Regions from separate parts of the Pantoea sp. SGAir0418 genome, predicted to be linked through region 2. Evidence: predicted binding sites of a transcription regulator. Region 2 holds the regulator's gene; each other region holds the start of a gene.
The links. The regulator CRP, encoded in region 2, controls carbon source genes, mostly activating them, when cyclic AMP is high. The targets are predictions, from matches to a motif close to ATGTGANNNNNNTCACAT.
Positions count from the first base shown of each region.

Region 1: C1N84_RS09625 (sugar transporter) is a predicted target of CRP. The motif match lies at 1,231-1,248, and genes of this name have one in related genera.
Region 3: msrB (peptide-methionine (R)-S-oxide reductase MsrB) is a predicted target of CRP. The motif match lies at 1,530-1,547, and genes of this name have one in related genera.
Region 4: azuC (stress response protein AzuC) is a predicted target of CRP. The motif match lies at 1,522-1,539, and genes of this name have one in related genera.

Region 1 covers NZ_CP027911.1:2,093,579-2,096,687, reverse strand. The annotation lists gene C1N84_RS09625 (sugar transporter) at 1-1,177, opposite strand, end outside; gene C1N84_RS09620 (hypothetical protein) at 1,505-1,756, opposite strand; gene C1N84_RS09615 (MFS transporter) at 1,925-3,109, opposite strand, start outside.
Region 2 covers NZ_CP027911.1:307,472-310,580, forward strand. The annotation lists gene C1N84_RS01305 (YccS/YhfK family putative transporter) at 1-791, opposite strand, end outside; gene crp (cAMP-activated global transcriptional regulator CRP) at 850-1,482, opposite strand; gene C1N84_RS01315 (OsmC family protein) at 1,787-2,191, shown strand; gene C1N84_RS01320 (phosphoribulokinase) at 2,262-3,109, opposite strand, start outside.
Region 3 covers NZ_CP027911.1:1,888,198-1,891,306, forward strand. The annotation lists gene C1N84_RS08655 (D-hexose-6-phosphate mutarotase) at 1-250, opposite strand, end outside; gene gapA (glyceraldehyde-3-phosphate dehydrogenase) at 325-1,323, opposite strand; gene msrB (peptide-methionine (R)-S-oxide reductase MsrB) at 1,662-2,072, shown strand; gene C1N84_RS08670 (YeaC family protein) at 2,075-2,356, shown strand; gene pncA (bifunctional nicotinamidase/pyrazinamidase) at 2,392-3,000, opposite strand; gene ansA (asparaginase) at 3,017-3,109, opposite strand, start outside.
Region 4 covers NZ_CP027911.1:140,156-143,264, reverse strand. The annotation lists gene treB (PTS trehalose transporter subunit IIBC) at 1-73, opposite strand, end outside; gene C1N84_RS00650 (fumarylacetoacetate hydrolase family protein) at 344-1,180, opposite strand; gene azuC (stress response protein AzuC) at 1,371-1,448, opposite strand; gene mntP (manganese efflux pump MntP) at 1,568-2,140, opposite strand; gene C1N84_RS00635 (DUF1158 domain-containing protein) at 2,426-2,671, shown strand.

The DNA.
Region 1 (3,109 bases), 1.8 Mb from region 2:
TGGAGCGCAGCTGCGGATAACGGCGGAAAATAGCGATGCACCAGAACAGTCCCGCCAGGCCAATGATGGCGCCCACGTTGCCCACGTCTGCCATCTGCAGATGCAGACTGACCTGGTTACCGAGTAGCGCGCCAGCGCCGATGCCGATGTTATAAATACCGGAAAACAGCGACATGGCGACGTCGGTGGCGTCCGGTGCCAGCGATAGCACGCGCACCTGCATCGCCAGGCCGATCATCATCATTGCCATTCCCCAGATAATACACAGCACGGTAATCGCTGCCGGACGTACCGCAGCAAACACCAGCAGACCCATACACAGGGTAATCAGCGCAATGGCGGCGATCAGCAGCGCGGACGGGAATTTATTGCCCAGCGTGCTGAACAGAATGCTGCCCAGAATGCCGGCTGAGCCGAACAGCAGCAGTAACAGGGTGGTGAAGTTCTCATCGGCGCTGGCCACTACCTGCATAAACGGCTCAATATAGCTGTAAGCGGTGTAGTGCGCGGTCACCACGACGGTGACCAGAATGTACATCGCCACCAGCGCCGGACGGCGAAACAGCATCGGCACGCTGCTGAGTGAACCGGTGTGCTCACTCGGCAGGCGCGGCAATATCCGCACCAGCATAATCAGCAGTACCAGCGCTGACAGGCCGATCATACCAAAGGTGGTACGCCAGCCCAGATACTGACCCACAATACGACCAATCGGCACGCCCAGCACCATCGCCAGCGCCGTGCCCGTGGCCAGCATACTCAACGCCTGGGTTTTCTTGCCGGCCGGCGCAACGCGAATCGCCAGCGAGGCGGTGATCGACCAGAACACCGCGTGCGCCAGTGCAATGCCAATGCGCGACAGCACCAGCGACGTGAAATCCCACGCCACGGCCGATAACAGGTGGCTGGCAACAAACAGAATAAACAGGATGGCCAGCAGCAGGCGGCGCTCGACGTTGCGCGTCAGCAGCATTAACGGCAGCGATAGCAGCGCCACGACCCAGGCATAGATGGTCAGCATGATACCGACATCAGCGGTTTTCATTGCAAAGCTGCTGGCGATGTCCGACAGCAGGCCAACCGGCACAAATTCGGTGGTATTGAAGACAAAAGCAGCGATAGCCAGCAGCACCACGCGCAGCCAGGCTGTTTTTCGGGAAACGGTTGTTGATTGCATTGAATTCAAATCGGCTAAACGACGAGTGAGGGGGGGCAGGAACGCACCCGGTAAAGTGACCTCGATCACAAATTTCCGCTATTGTGGAGCATTAGTCAGCCGATGAAAACCGTTAACCCGGGTTTTATCACTGAATATTTCTTATCGCGCTGAGCGTGGTAAATAGCCTGTGGTTATGGGGAGTTGTTGCGGCTGCGTGCTGCCGGCCCGCGAGTCTGCCGTACCAGCACAGGCTAAGTCAGCTGTTTCTGTAATAGAAAAATCGCTTAGCCGTGCTGAGGGCGGGTATCGGGCGGACGGGTGTGGTTCAGACCAGGATTATCAGAGTCACGCCATATGCTTTAGTGCCACGCTAAAGTTGTGGGTCGGATTTTTTTTTACGCCCACCGGGCAGCAGTGTTCGCAGCCCAACGCAGTGGCGTAAAATTTACGCGCCTGCTGGATTGCAGCCCCGGGCGTGTAAAAAGTCCCGAGAAAACGGCGACCGCCGTCGGATGGCAGGAACGGACAGCCCTTCGCATGCACCACATGATTGTCGTTATAACCGGCATGCTTATCGACATAATAGTAAAGCTCCATCTGACTACCTCATTGCTGTGTAAAAAATAAGTCTAAGTATTATTGGAATAGAACGAATTATAGCGATGAATTGCTATTTTGTTTTAAGTGGTACGGCGCGAATGCCTGATTATTCGAATCCAGCGGAGCAGGCGGGACGCTGAGGTCCCGCGCTAACGATGAAGGGTATTACAGTTTGCGGCCCTGTAAACGCAGGCCAACCAGCAGTGCCAGCACCAGCAGGGCGCTGATAAACAGGGTTACGCCCGGCCAGCCGTAGCGGTGCCAGAACACGCCGCCCAGGGTGCCGGCCACGCTGGAGCCCACGTAGTAGCTGAACAGGTAAAGTGATGATGCCTGGCCTTTCGCCCGGCGCGCGCGCGGTCCAATCCAGCCGCTGGCCACCGAATGGGCGGCAAAGAAGCCGGCAGTAAACAGCATCATGCCCGGCAAAATCAGCCACAGCGAACTAAAGGCGGTCAGCAGCAGACCGGCCAGCATGATCGCCGTGGCGCCCGTCATCACCGGACCGCGACCAAAGCGGCTGGTCATCGCGCCAGCTTTCGGCGAACTCCACGAACCGGTGAGATACACCACAGACAGCAGCCCGACCACCGCCTGGCTCAGTGACCAAGGCGCGCTCAGTAAACGGTAGCCGATGTAGTTAAACAGCGTGACAAACGCGCCCATCAGCAGAAAGCCTTCGGCAAACAGCAGCGGCAATCCTTTGTCGCGCCAGTGCAGGCGGAAGTTGATCAGCAGACTGCGTGGCCGCAGCGAGGCAGGGCGAAAATGGCGCGACGCGGGCAGAATTTTCCAGAACATCAGCGCGCCAGCCAGCGCACAGCAGCCAATGACGCCAATGGCAATACGCCACGAGAAAAAGTCGGTCAGTACACCGGAGAGTAAACGACCGCTCATGCCGCCAATCGAGTTACCGCTGATGTACAGCCCCATGGAGAAGGCGATGACCCGCGGGTGCATCTCTTCGCTCAGGTAAGTCATGCCCACCGCCGCGACGCCACTGAGCGACAGACCGGTCAGCGCGCGCATCAGCAGAATCCCCTGCCAGCTGCTCATGGTGGCGGAGAACAGCGTACAAATCGCCGCCAGCATCAGCGCGGTCACCATCACCGATTTACGCCCAATCGCATCTGACAGCGGGCCGGTGAACAGCAGGCCCAGCGCCATCAGCCCGGTGGAGAGCGACAGCGAAATACTGCTTTCGGCAGGCGTCACGCCAAACTGCTGTGACAGCACCGGCAGAATCGGTTGTACGCAATAGAGCAGGGCGAAAGTGGCAAGACCGGCAGAGAACAGCGCCAGCGTCACGCGCATAAACTGCGGCGATCCACGTTCAATCCATTCAGTAGC
Region 2 (3,109 bases):
ACCGCCTCGGCGTGGCTCTGCTCCACCAGCTTTTGCACCTCTTCCGGCTGGTGCAGGCTGACCGAGATATGTTCCTGCAGATCGAGCGCGACCTGGAAAGCGCGCGTCAGGCGTTTATGGCTGTTATCACGGCTGGCGGACAGCATATGCATCTGCTGGTAGCAGGTGGTGATCAGATCGACCGCTTTCTGCTGGCGCGCCAGTAGCGGCGGCAGCGCTTTTTCCGGATCGGTCAGCTGCGTCAGCAGGGTGTATTTGGCGTCGCAGTAATCGGCCAGCTCGCGGTACAGCAGGCTGAGGGTCTCGCGCATCGGCTGCTCTTTCCACAGCCAGAACCAGAACCAGTTAAACAGCCCGTACCACAGCGTCCCGCCGATATACAGCAGCGGCGGGACCCACATCGGCATACGGCCGACGAGGCTTAAGGTAAAGATGGCGGCGATCAGCGTGCCGGGCAGCAAACGACCATGCAGCGGGCTGATTTCACCGGTCACGCCCACCAGCAGCGGCAACACCAGCAGAATCAGCGGCAGCGGCACAGCGTAAGCCGTGAGGTACTGAATCAGAAAACTGCCGCTGGCGAACAGTGCGCCGCCGACAATCAGCCGTTTGAAGAACCGCTTGTGTGGCGTATCCAGACCGGCGATGTTGCAGCAGGCCGGCACCAGGGAGAACAGCAGCCCTTTTTGCAGATCGCCAAACAGCCAGCCGAGCGCCACAGGCAGGCACAGCACCAGCGTTTGCCGCAGCGCATAGTTAACTTCCGGATGATAGATGATTCGACGCCACATCAGCTCATCGTAAACAGAAACGGCGCGATGTTGCCATCACGCCGTAGGTGAGAAGAAATCAGCGGGTGCCGTAAACGACGATGGTTTTGCCGTGTGCAGAGATCAGGTTCTGATCTTCCAGCATTTTCAGGATACGACCCACGGTTTCGCGTGAGCAGCCCACGATCTGACCAATCTCCTGACGGGTGATTTTGATCTGCATACCGTCCGGGTGGGTCATGGCATCAGGCTGTTTCGCCAGGTTGAGCAGCGTTTGCGCGATACGGCCGGTCACATCGAGGAAGGCAAGGTTGCCGACTTTTTCAGATGTTACCTGCAGGCGACGCGCCATCTGCGCCGACAGGCGCATTAAAATATCCGGATTGACCTGAATCAGCTGACGGAATTTTTTGTAGGAAATTTCAGCCACTTCGCAGGCGGTTTTCGCACGTACCCAGGCGCTACGCTCCTGGCCCTCTTCAAACAGGCCGAGCTCACCGATGAAATCCCCCTGATTGAGGTAGGAGAGAATCATCTCTTTGCCTTCTTCATCTTTAATCAGTACCGCGACGGAACCTTTCACGATGTAGTACAGCGTTTCCGCTTTCTCACCCTGATGGATGAGGGTGCTTTTGGATGGATATTTGTGAATATGGCAATGGGACAGGAACCATTCGAGTGTAGGGTCTGTTTGCGGTTTGCCGAGAACCATTCGCTATTATCCTCTGTTGTAATCGTGCCCAAAATACAGGGGGCAGTTTTCCCTGTCAGGCGGTGAAATCGTCCAGCGTTTCCCGTGAGGGACAGTTATTCGGGGGTGGATTCGTAAGCGATGCTTTTGATTCGTCCCGCTTTCGTCTTTCGTGACGAAAATATTTTCAGCACTGTTTGTAGCATAGCTTTTGCAACCTGTCTCCTGTTGTCTCGCTTCAGCAGGTGGGGGATGCGTCTGCATTGCTGTTTGTCAGGTGAAAGCGTACTCTGGCGGCAAAACCGCCGCTTCAGGAGAAAGAATAATGCAGGCACGAGTGAAATGGGTGGAAGGGCTGACCTTTCTCGGAGAATCCTCATCCGGTCATCAGGTATTAATGGACGGCAATTCCGGTGATAAAGCGCCCAGCCCGATGGAGATGGTGTTGATGGCTGCGGGCGGCTGCAGCGCGATTGACGTGGTGTCGATTCTGCAAAAGGGGCGCAACGATGTCGCCGATTGTGAAGTCAAACTGACCTCGGAACGCCGCGAAGAAGCGCCACGCATTTTTACGCATATCAATCTGCATTTTATTGTCAGCGGCAAAGCGCTGAGCGATAAAGCGGTAGCGCGCGCGGTGGATCTGTCCGCGGAGAAGTACTGCTCGGTCGCGATCATGCTGGGCAAGGGCGTCGAGATAACGCACAGCTACGAAGTGGTGGAGCTGTAATCCAGCCGGGAGCGCGGCCCTGCGCTCCCGATCTCAGTTCCTCACGGCGAAACTGGCGTATTAGCCTGCGCTATTCAATACGTTTTCCTTCAATCAACCGCTGCACCAGCGGCGTCATGATCAACTCCATCGCCAGTCCCATCTTGCCGCCCGGCACCACCAGCGTATTCATGTGGGAAATAAACGAGCCCTGGATCATCGCCAGTAAATAAGGAAAAGCGATGCCCTCCAGGCCGCGAAAATGGATCACCACAAAGCTCTCATCCAGCGACGGGATTTCACGCGCGGCAAACGGGTTCGAGGTATCCACGGTCGGCACGCGCTGGAAGTTGAGGTGCGTGCGGGAAAACTGCGGCGTGATGTAGTTGATGTAGTCTTCCATCGAACGCACCACCGAATCCATCACCGCTTCGCGCGAATGGCCGCGCTCGCTGGTGTCGCGTACCAGTTTCTGAATCCACTCCAGATTAACAATCGGTACCACGCCAACCAGCAGATCGACGTGTTCAGCCACGTTATGCTGCTGCGTCACCACGCCGCCGTGCAGGCCTTCATAGAACAGCACATCGGTGTTTTCCGGCAGCGGCTGCCAGGGTGTAAACGTGCCCGGCACCTGATTCCACGGCACCGCTTCATCGTAGGTGTGCAGATATTTGCGCGACTGGCCGAGTCCGCTCTGACCATAGTCGCGGAAAGTCTGCTCCAGCAGGCCGAAGTCGTTGGCTTCCGGGCCAAAGTAGCTGATGTGACGCCCGAGGTCGCGCGCCTTACGAATCGCCATGTCCATTTCCGGACGGGTATAGCGATGGAAACTGTCGCCTTCTACTTCCGCCGCGTGCAGATCCAGCTGCTGGAAAATTTTACGGAAGGCGAGACTGGTGGTGGTGGTTCCGGCGCCGCTGGAACCGGTAACGGCTA
Region 3 (3,109 bases), 1.6 Mb from region 2:
ACCACGGCCAGCAGACCGGCACACCGCCGCGAATGGCTTTGCCGCTGACAAACGGCGTCTTGTCGCTAAGCCAGATGGCGGGCTGCTGACCGGCCGGCTGCCATGCCAGCAGATGCGCGCCCTGCAGCGCAATGGCCGCGCGCACTTTCGGATGGCTGATCACCAGAATCGGCAATTCACCCATCTGACGCTGCGACAGGTAAGGGGTGATCTGCGTCACCACGGGCAAGTTAAAGAGCGAATTGTGCATTGTCAGACCTTCTCTCATCCAATCGAAAAAAAAGGGGCGACCGAAGTCACCCCTTGTCTGTTTAGCCGGTTAGCTTACTTAGCAGCAACCAGTGCAATCAGATCCAGAACCTTGTTGGAGTAACCGGTTTCGTTATCGTACCAGGAAACCAGTTTCACAAAGTTGTCGTTCAGAGCGATACCGGCTTTCGCGTCGAACACGGAAGTCAGGGTTTCGCCGTTGAAGTCGGTAGAAACCACGTCGTCTTCGATGTAGCCCAGCACGTCTTTCATGTCACCTTCAGCAGCGGCTTTGATGGCTGCACAGATGTCTTTATAAGACGCTGGTTTTTCCAGACGAACGGTCAGGTCAACCACAGACACGTTTGGCGTTGGTACGCGGAACGCCATACCGGTCAGTTTACCGTTCAGCTCTGGCAGAACTTTGCCTACTGCTTTCGCTGCGCCAGTAGAAGATGGGATGATGTTCTGCGCTGCACCGCGGCCGCCGCGCCAGTCTTTGTGAGACGGGCCATCAACGGTTTTCTGGGTGGCGGTGGTGGCGTGAACAGTGGTCATCAGACCTTCAACGATACCGAACTTGTCGTTGATTACTTTAGCCAGCGGTGCCAGGCAGTTGGTGGTGCAGGAAGCGTTAGACACGATGTCCTGGCCGGCATATTTGTCGAAGTTGGCACCACGAACGAACATTGGGGTGTCATCTTTAGACGGGCCAGTCAGAACCACTTTCTTCGCGCCGGCAGTGATGTGTTTACGTGCGGTTTCGTCGGTCAGGAAGATACCGGTTGCTTCAGCAACAACGTCAACGCCCACTTCGTCCCATTTCAGGTTAGCCGGGTCTTTCTCAGCGGTAACACGGATTTTTTTACCGTTAACGATCAGCGCGCCATCTTTCACTTCTACGGTGCCGTCGAAACGACCGTGTGTAGAGTCATACTTCAGCATGTAAGCCATGTAATCGGCGTCGAGCAGGTCGTTGATCGCGACGATTTCGATGTCAGAACGCTGCTGAGCAGCACGGAAAACGATGCGACCGATACGGCCAAAACCGTTGATACCTACTTTGATAGTCATATATTCCACCAGCTATTTGTTAGTGAATAAAAGGTTGGCTGTAAAATTACAAAAACCTTACCAGGCGTCAAGCGGAATCGTGTCAATTGTTGCGAAAGGTCAATTCCAGCGCCAGGAATAATTGGGTGCGCAAACGCTTGCGCAGCGCCCTTATTGCGCACCTATCTTACGCCGAATGCAGACTAAAAAGGGATGACTGTTGCAAAGAGTGATCGTCATCACAAAATTGCGCAGTGCTGGTCGGGGCAAAAGCATCCGCACGAAAAAAGACCCGGAAGATGTTGTTCGTTTGTTAGAATACTAGACGATTTTTACAGAATGACACTCCGGAACTCAAAATGGCTAAAGACACCGCACCCGAGGCAAAAATTGCCCAGCTGTCGGAAATGCAGCGCTACGTCACTCAGCATCGTGGAACCGAACCGCCTTTCACCGGCGCGCTGTTGCACAACAAGCAGGAGGGTATCTATCACTGCCTGGTCTGCAACGCACCGCTGTTTCTCTCCGAAACCAAGTATGACTCCGGCTGCGGCTGGCCGAGCTTTTACCAGCCGTATAACGATGAAGCTATCCGCTATCTGGAAGATGACTCGCACGGTATGCACCGCGTCGAAATCCGCTGCGGTAACTGCGACGCCCATCTGGGCCACGTCTTCCCGGATGGCCCGCAGCCAACCGGCGAGCGCTATTGTGTCAACTCAGCGTCGCTGAACTTTACCGACGAGCAGGGCAATCAGCACGAGGGCTGAGCATGAAGCAGGAACTGGAAGCAATGCTGGCGGCGATGACGCCGGAAGTCTACGAGCGCCTCGCCACCGCGGTGGAAACCGGCAAGTGGCCAGACGGCGTGGCGCTGACGCAGGATCAGAAAGATAACTGTCTGCAGCTGGTGATGCTGTGGCAGGCGCGGCACAACGACGAACCGCAGCACATGACCATCGGTAAAGGCGGCGAGATGGTGATGAAGTCGAAAAAACAGCTGAAGGAAGAGTGGGGAATCGAGTCCGACGTGACGCGCATCAACCTGCATTAACCGGCTGCAGGGCTGGAGAGCTCCAGCCCTGATTTTCAGATAATGACCGCACCCTGCGCCTGCATCTGCGCGATCGCGATCTCGCTGTCGTCCGGATTGAGATTGACGCCCCGGCAGCCTTCCTGCACCACCTCAACGTGATATCCCAGTTCCAGCGCATCCAGCACGCTGTACTTGACGCAGTAATCGGTCGCCAGGCCCAGCATCACCAGGTGAGTAATGCCGCGCTCGCGCAGCCAGCTGTCGAGCTCGGTTTTGCGGCGGTGCCCATTATCGAAAAAGGCGCTGTAGCTATCCACATCCACATCGCCGCCTTTATGGAACACCGCATCAATCAGACTGCGATCGAGATCCGGATGGAAATCCGCGCCGTGTGAGTGCTGCACGCCGTGATCGGGCCACCAGATCTGCGCCAGACCATTCAGTTCACCGAGGGTATACACCGGCTCGCCAGAGACCGAGGCAAAGCTGCCGTGATTGGCCGGATGCCAGTCCTGCAACGCCACCACGCATTCACCGCGCGCGCGGAATTCGCGTGCATAGCGATTAGCAACGGCAACCGTCTGGTCACCTTCACGCACGGCCATCGGGCCGCCGGGGCAAAAATCGTTCTGAATATCGATGATTATCAATGCCCGCTTCATGGGATTTTGCTCCGTATCAGTCTTCGGTCAGTTCGCCACGTAAATTCTGCTGCATTTTGGCACGAATTTCAGCGCTGGTGAGGTTCTGGCTTAACAAAAAGTGCAGTTT
Region 4 (3,109 bases), 170 kb from region 2:
GTGACAGAATATTTTCCCGACCGCCCACGCGGTCAATGAGATCGTTAATGATCTCGCGACTGATGGTTTTCATTATCATCCCTTATTTCCATGCCGGAATCGGCAGTGGACGATAATACGCCGCTGCTTTTAATTTTAACTATAGCAAAGCGAGGGAATTAGTTGGCGATCACAAAAATATTTACGCAATACCTCGCAGGAAAATTAACTTAACAATAATTATTTAACCTGATAACTAAATCTGCGCCATTTAAATATAAATTCGGGACATTTCGTATTGTTGAATATTTATTTAAGCGGTAGCGCGGTGGCTGTGCAACGTTCGCCACCGCGTAACAGCGTGTCAGACGATGCGGTGGCGCAGACGGCCAATCTTCTCAATTTCCACTTCGATCTCATCGCCAGGGAACATAAACAGCGGTGGCGTACGCTTTTTCCCCACGCCGCCCGGTGAGCCGGTGATGATGACATCGCCCGGTGACAGCGGACTAAACGCCGAGATGTATTCAATGATCTTCGCCACCGGATGCACCATGCTGGCCGTGGTATCGTTCTGCACTTCGCGCTGATTCAGCCAGGTTTTGATCGCCAGCTGCTGCGGGTCCGGGATGTCGTCGGCGGTGGTCATCCACGGGCCAAAGCCGCCGGTTTGCTGCCAGTTTTTGCCTGCGGTAAACCAGGTGAACTGCATGTCGCGCACCGTGGCATCCATAAAGCAGCTGTAGCCCGCTACATGCTGTAGCGCATCGGCGGCTTTTACCTGATAAGCAGCCTTGCCGATGATCACCGCCAGCTCGCCTTCGTAATCAAATTCAGCCGTGGTCGCCGGTTTCAGCAGGGGCTGCTCGTGTGCTGCCAGCGAATCGGCAAAGCGTACGAACAGCGTCGGCGCGTCGAGCGTGGCGGCAAACTCCTGGCGCTTGTCGGCATAGTTCATACCAACGCAGAAGACTTTGCCTGGGTTTTCCACCACCGGCAGGAAGCGAATCGCGCTGAAGGCATAGTCCACCGGCTCGCTCAGGTACACCTGCAGGTCACTCAGGCCACCGCGCTGTAGCAGAGTTTTCAAATCCGGACAGCTGTCGCCCAGCCGCGCACCGAGATCGATCACGCCGTCGGGTTGCACGATGCCATAACTTTTTCTTGCCTGGTCAATAAGAGAAAAACTGCACAGCTGCATGATGGCCTCAATGTTATAGAGAATTTGCGCGCAGGTTATCAAAAGCCAGACGGAAAAGCGGTATGACCTGAGGGTAAAGTAATTAATGTTTGTGAGTTTTGGTGACAGAGATGCGCAGAGGGGAACGGCGCCGAGTGATAACCACAGGTCGATCCCTGACCGCGATTATCGAGGGTTTCTGGCGGAGCGCTTAGTTTAAGGCGCCCGGCGGTACGTGTTTGAAGGTCTCAACATAAGAGCGAAACACGGAGCGGAAAAAACGTTTCATGGTGCACCTGATACAAAAATTGTTGAAGAATTACGTGAAAATTATAACGCCCGCGCATTTTTCACGCAATTATTTTTGAACCAGATCACAAAAACGCGCCCACCCCATCGTGCCAGACGTTAACGGAACAGCCCTAAGTGCTCAATCAGGATGGTGCAGCCAATGCTGATCAGTACCACGCCGCCCAGCACTTCTGCCCATTTGCCCATTACCGGACCGATAAAGCGGCCGACCAGCACACCGGTGGTCGCCATGATAGTGGTAGCCGCACCGATGGTGAGCGCGGTGAGCACAATGTTAACCTGCAGGAACGCGAGGCCAACCCCCACCGCCAGCGCATCAAGGCTGGTCGCTACCGCCGTCAGCGCCAGTACCATAAAGCCGTGGCGCTGCGGCGCTTCACACGGCTCGTCGGCCGTCTGACGGAAACCTTCCATGATCATCCGCCCGCCAAGAATGCCCAGCAGACCAAATGCCACCCAGTGATCCCACGCCATAATGTAGTGGCTGGCGGCCAGCCCGATGGCCCAGCCCACCAGCGGCGTCAGCATTTCAATGACGCCAAAAATCAGCCCTGTGCGTAATGCTTCTTTGAAACCCGGACGATACAGCGACGCGCCTTTGCCCAGTGCTGCAGCGAAAGCGTCCATCGACATACCAAAGGCCAGAATCAGGGTTGCGATAAATGTCATGGTTTTCAGTCAATGCGGGGAAATAAGACGATTAAGCCTGCACTTTGTCCGCATATCGGGTTCAGTAATGAAAAAGTGCGCGCAGTCTAGCACGCCAACCCGCCAAAAAAAAGACAACAAAATCATGGGTTTAAGTATAGCAAAGGCTATAACTCTTAACTGCCGCTATTTCTGCAGCTAAGTGGATGGAATAGAAGAAATTTCTTAGCGCGCGCTACTGCGGGGATTGCACCGCGCCGCGGTTTTATGCGCTAATGCCCGCGCTAACTGATTTGGAATGATGCGATGAAAAACCCGTTTGAAACGCTGATCATCCCGGGCGGCATTCTGCTGCTGGGCTTTCTTTCGGCGCTACTGCTGCCCGCCCCTTCGTTTGGCGTAGCGCTGGCAAAACAGCTGCAGCAGGCTCTGCATCTGCAGGATGTGAATCAGCTGTACACCATGGTGTTCTGCGTCTGGTTTTTGCTGCTGGGTACCGTTGAGTTTTTCATTATCCGCTTCGTCTGGCGCCGCTGGTTCCAGCTGCGCTGAGTGTTGCGCGTGATGCATTTTTCTTCTGACGGGCGCCTGACACGGTGCCCAAATTAAAAGTCACACAAATGTAACATTATTTTTACACGATCTGGCGAAACATCAGGCAACATAAAATCCGCATAAAAAATCAATTTCGCTAAAACCTATCTTTTTCAATGCGTTAATTTGTGACCCAGCTCACCTTGTGAAATCAACCCTCTCCATTTCCCTCACACTGTCGCAACAACTACGTTACTATAACTGCCTGATTAGGGGATAAAAATCCCTTATGACAGCGCCGTCGGGCTGATTAATTCTTATGCTGAATCATTTCTGCATTTAAAAAATAAACAAACGTTTAATTCCGATACGAGAATGTTATATTCGAATGCATATGCATAACGTGCAGTTAACCGTTATCACACCTATGGCTTAAACCTGAGTCTTAACCTTTGA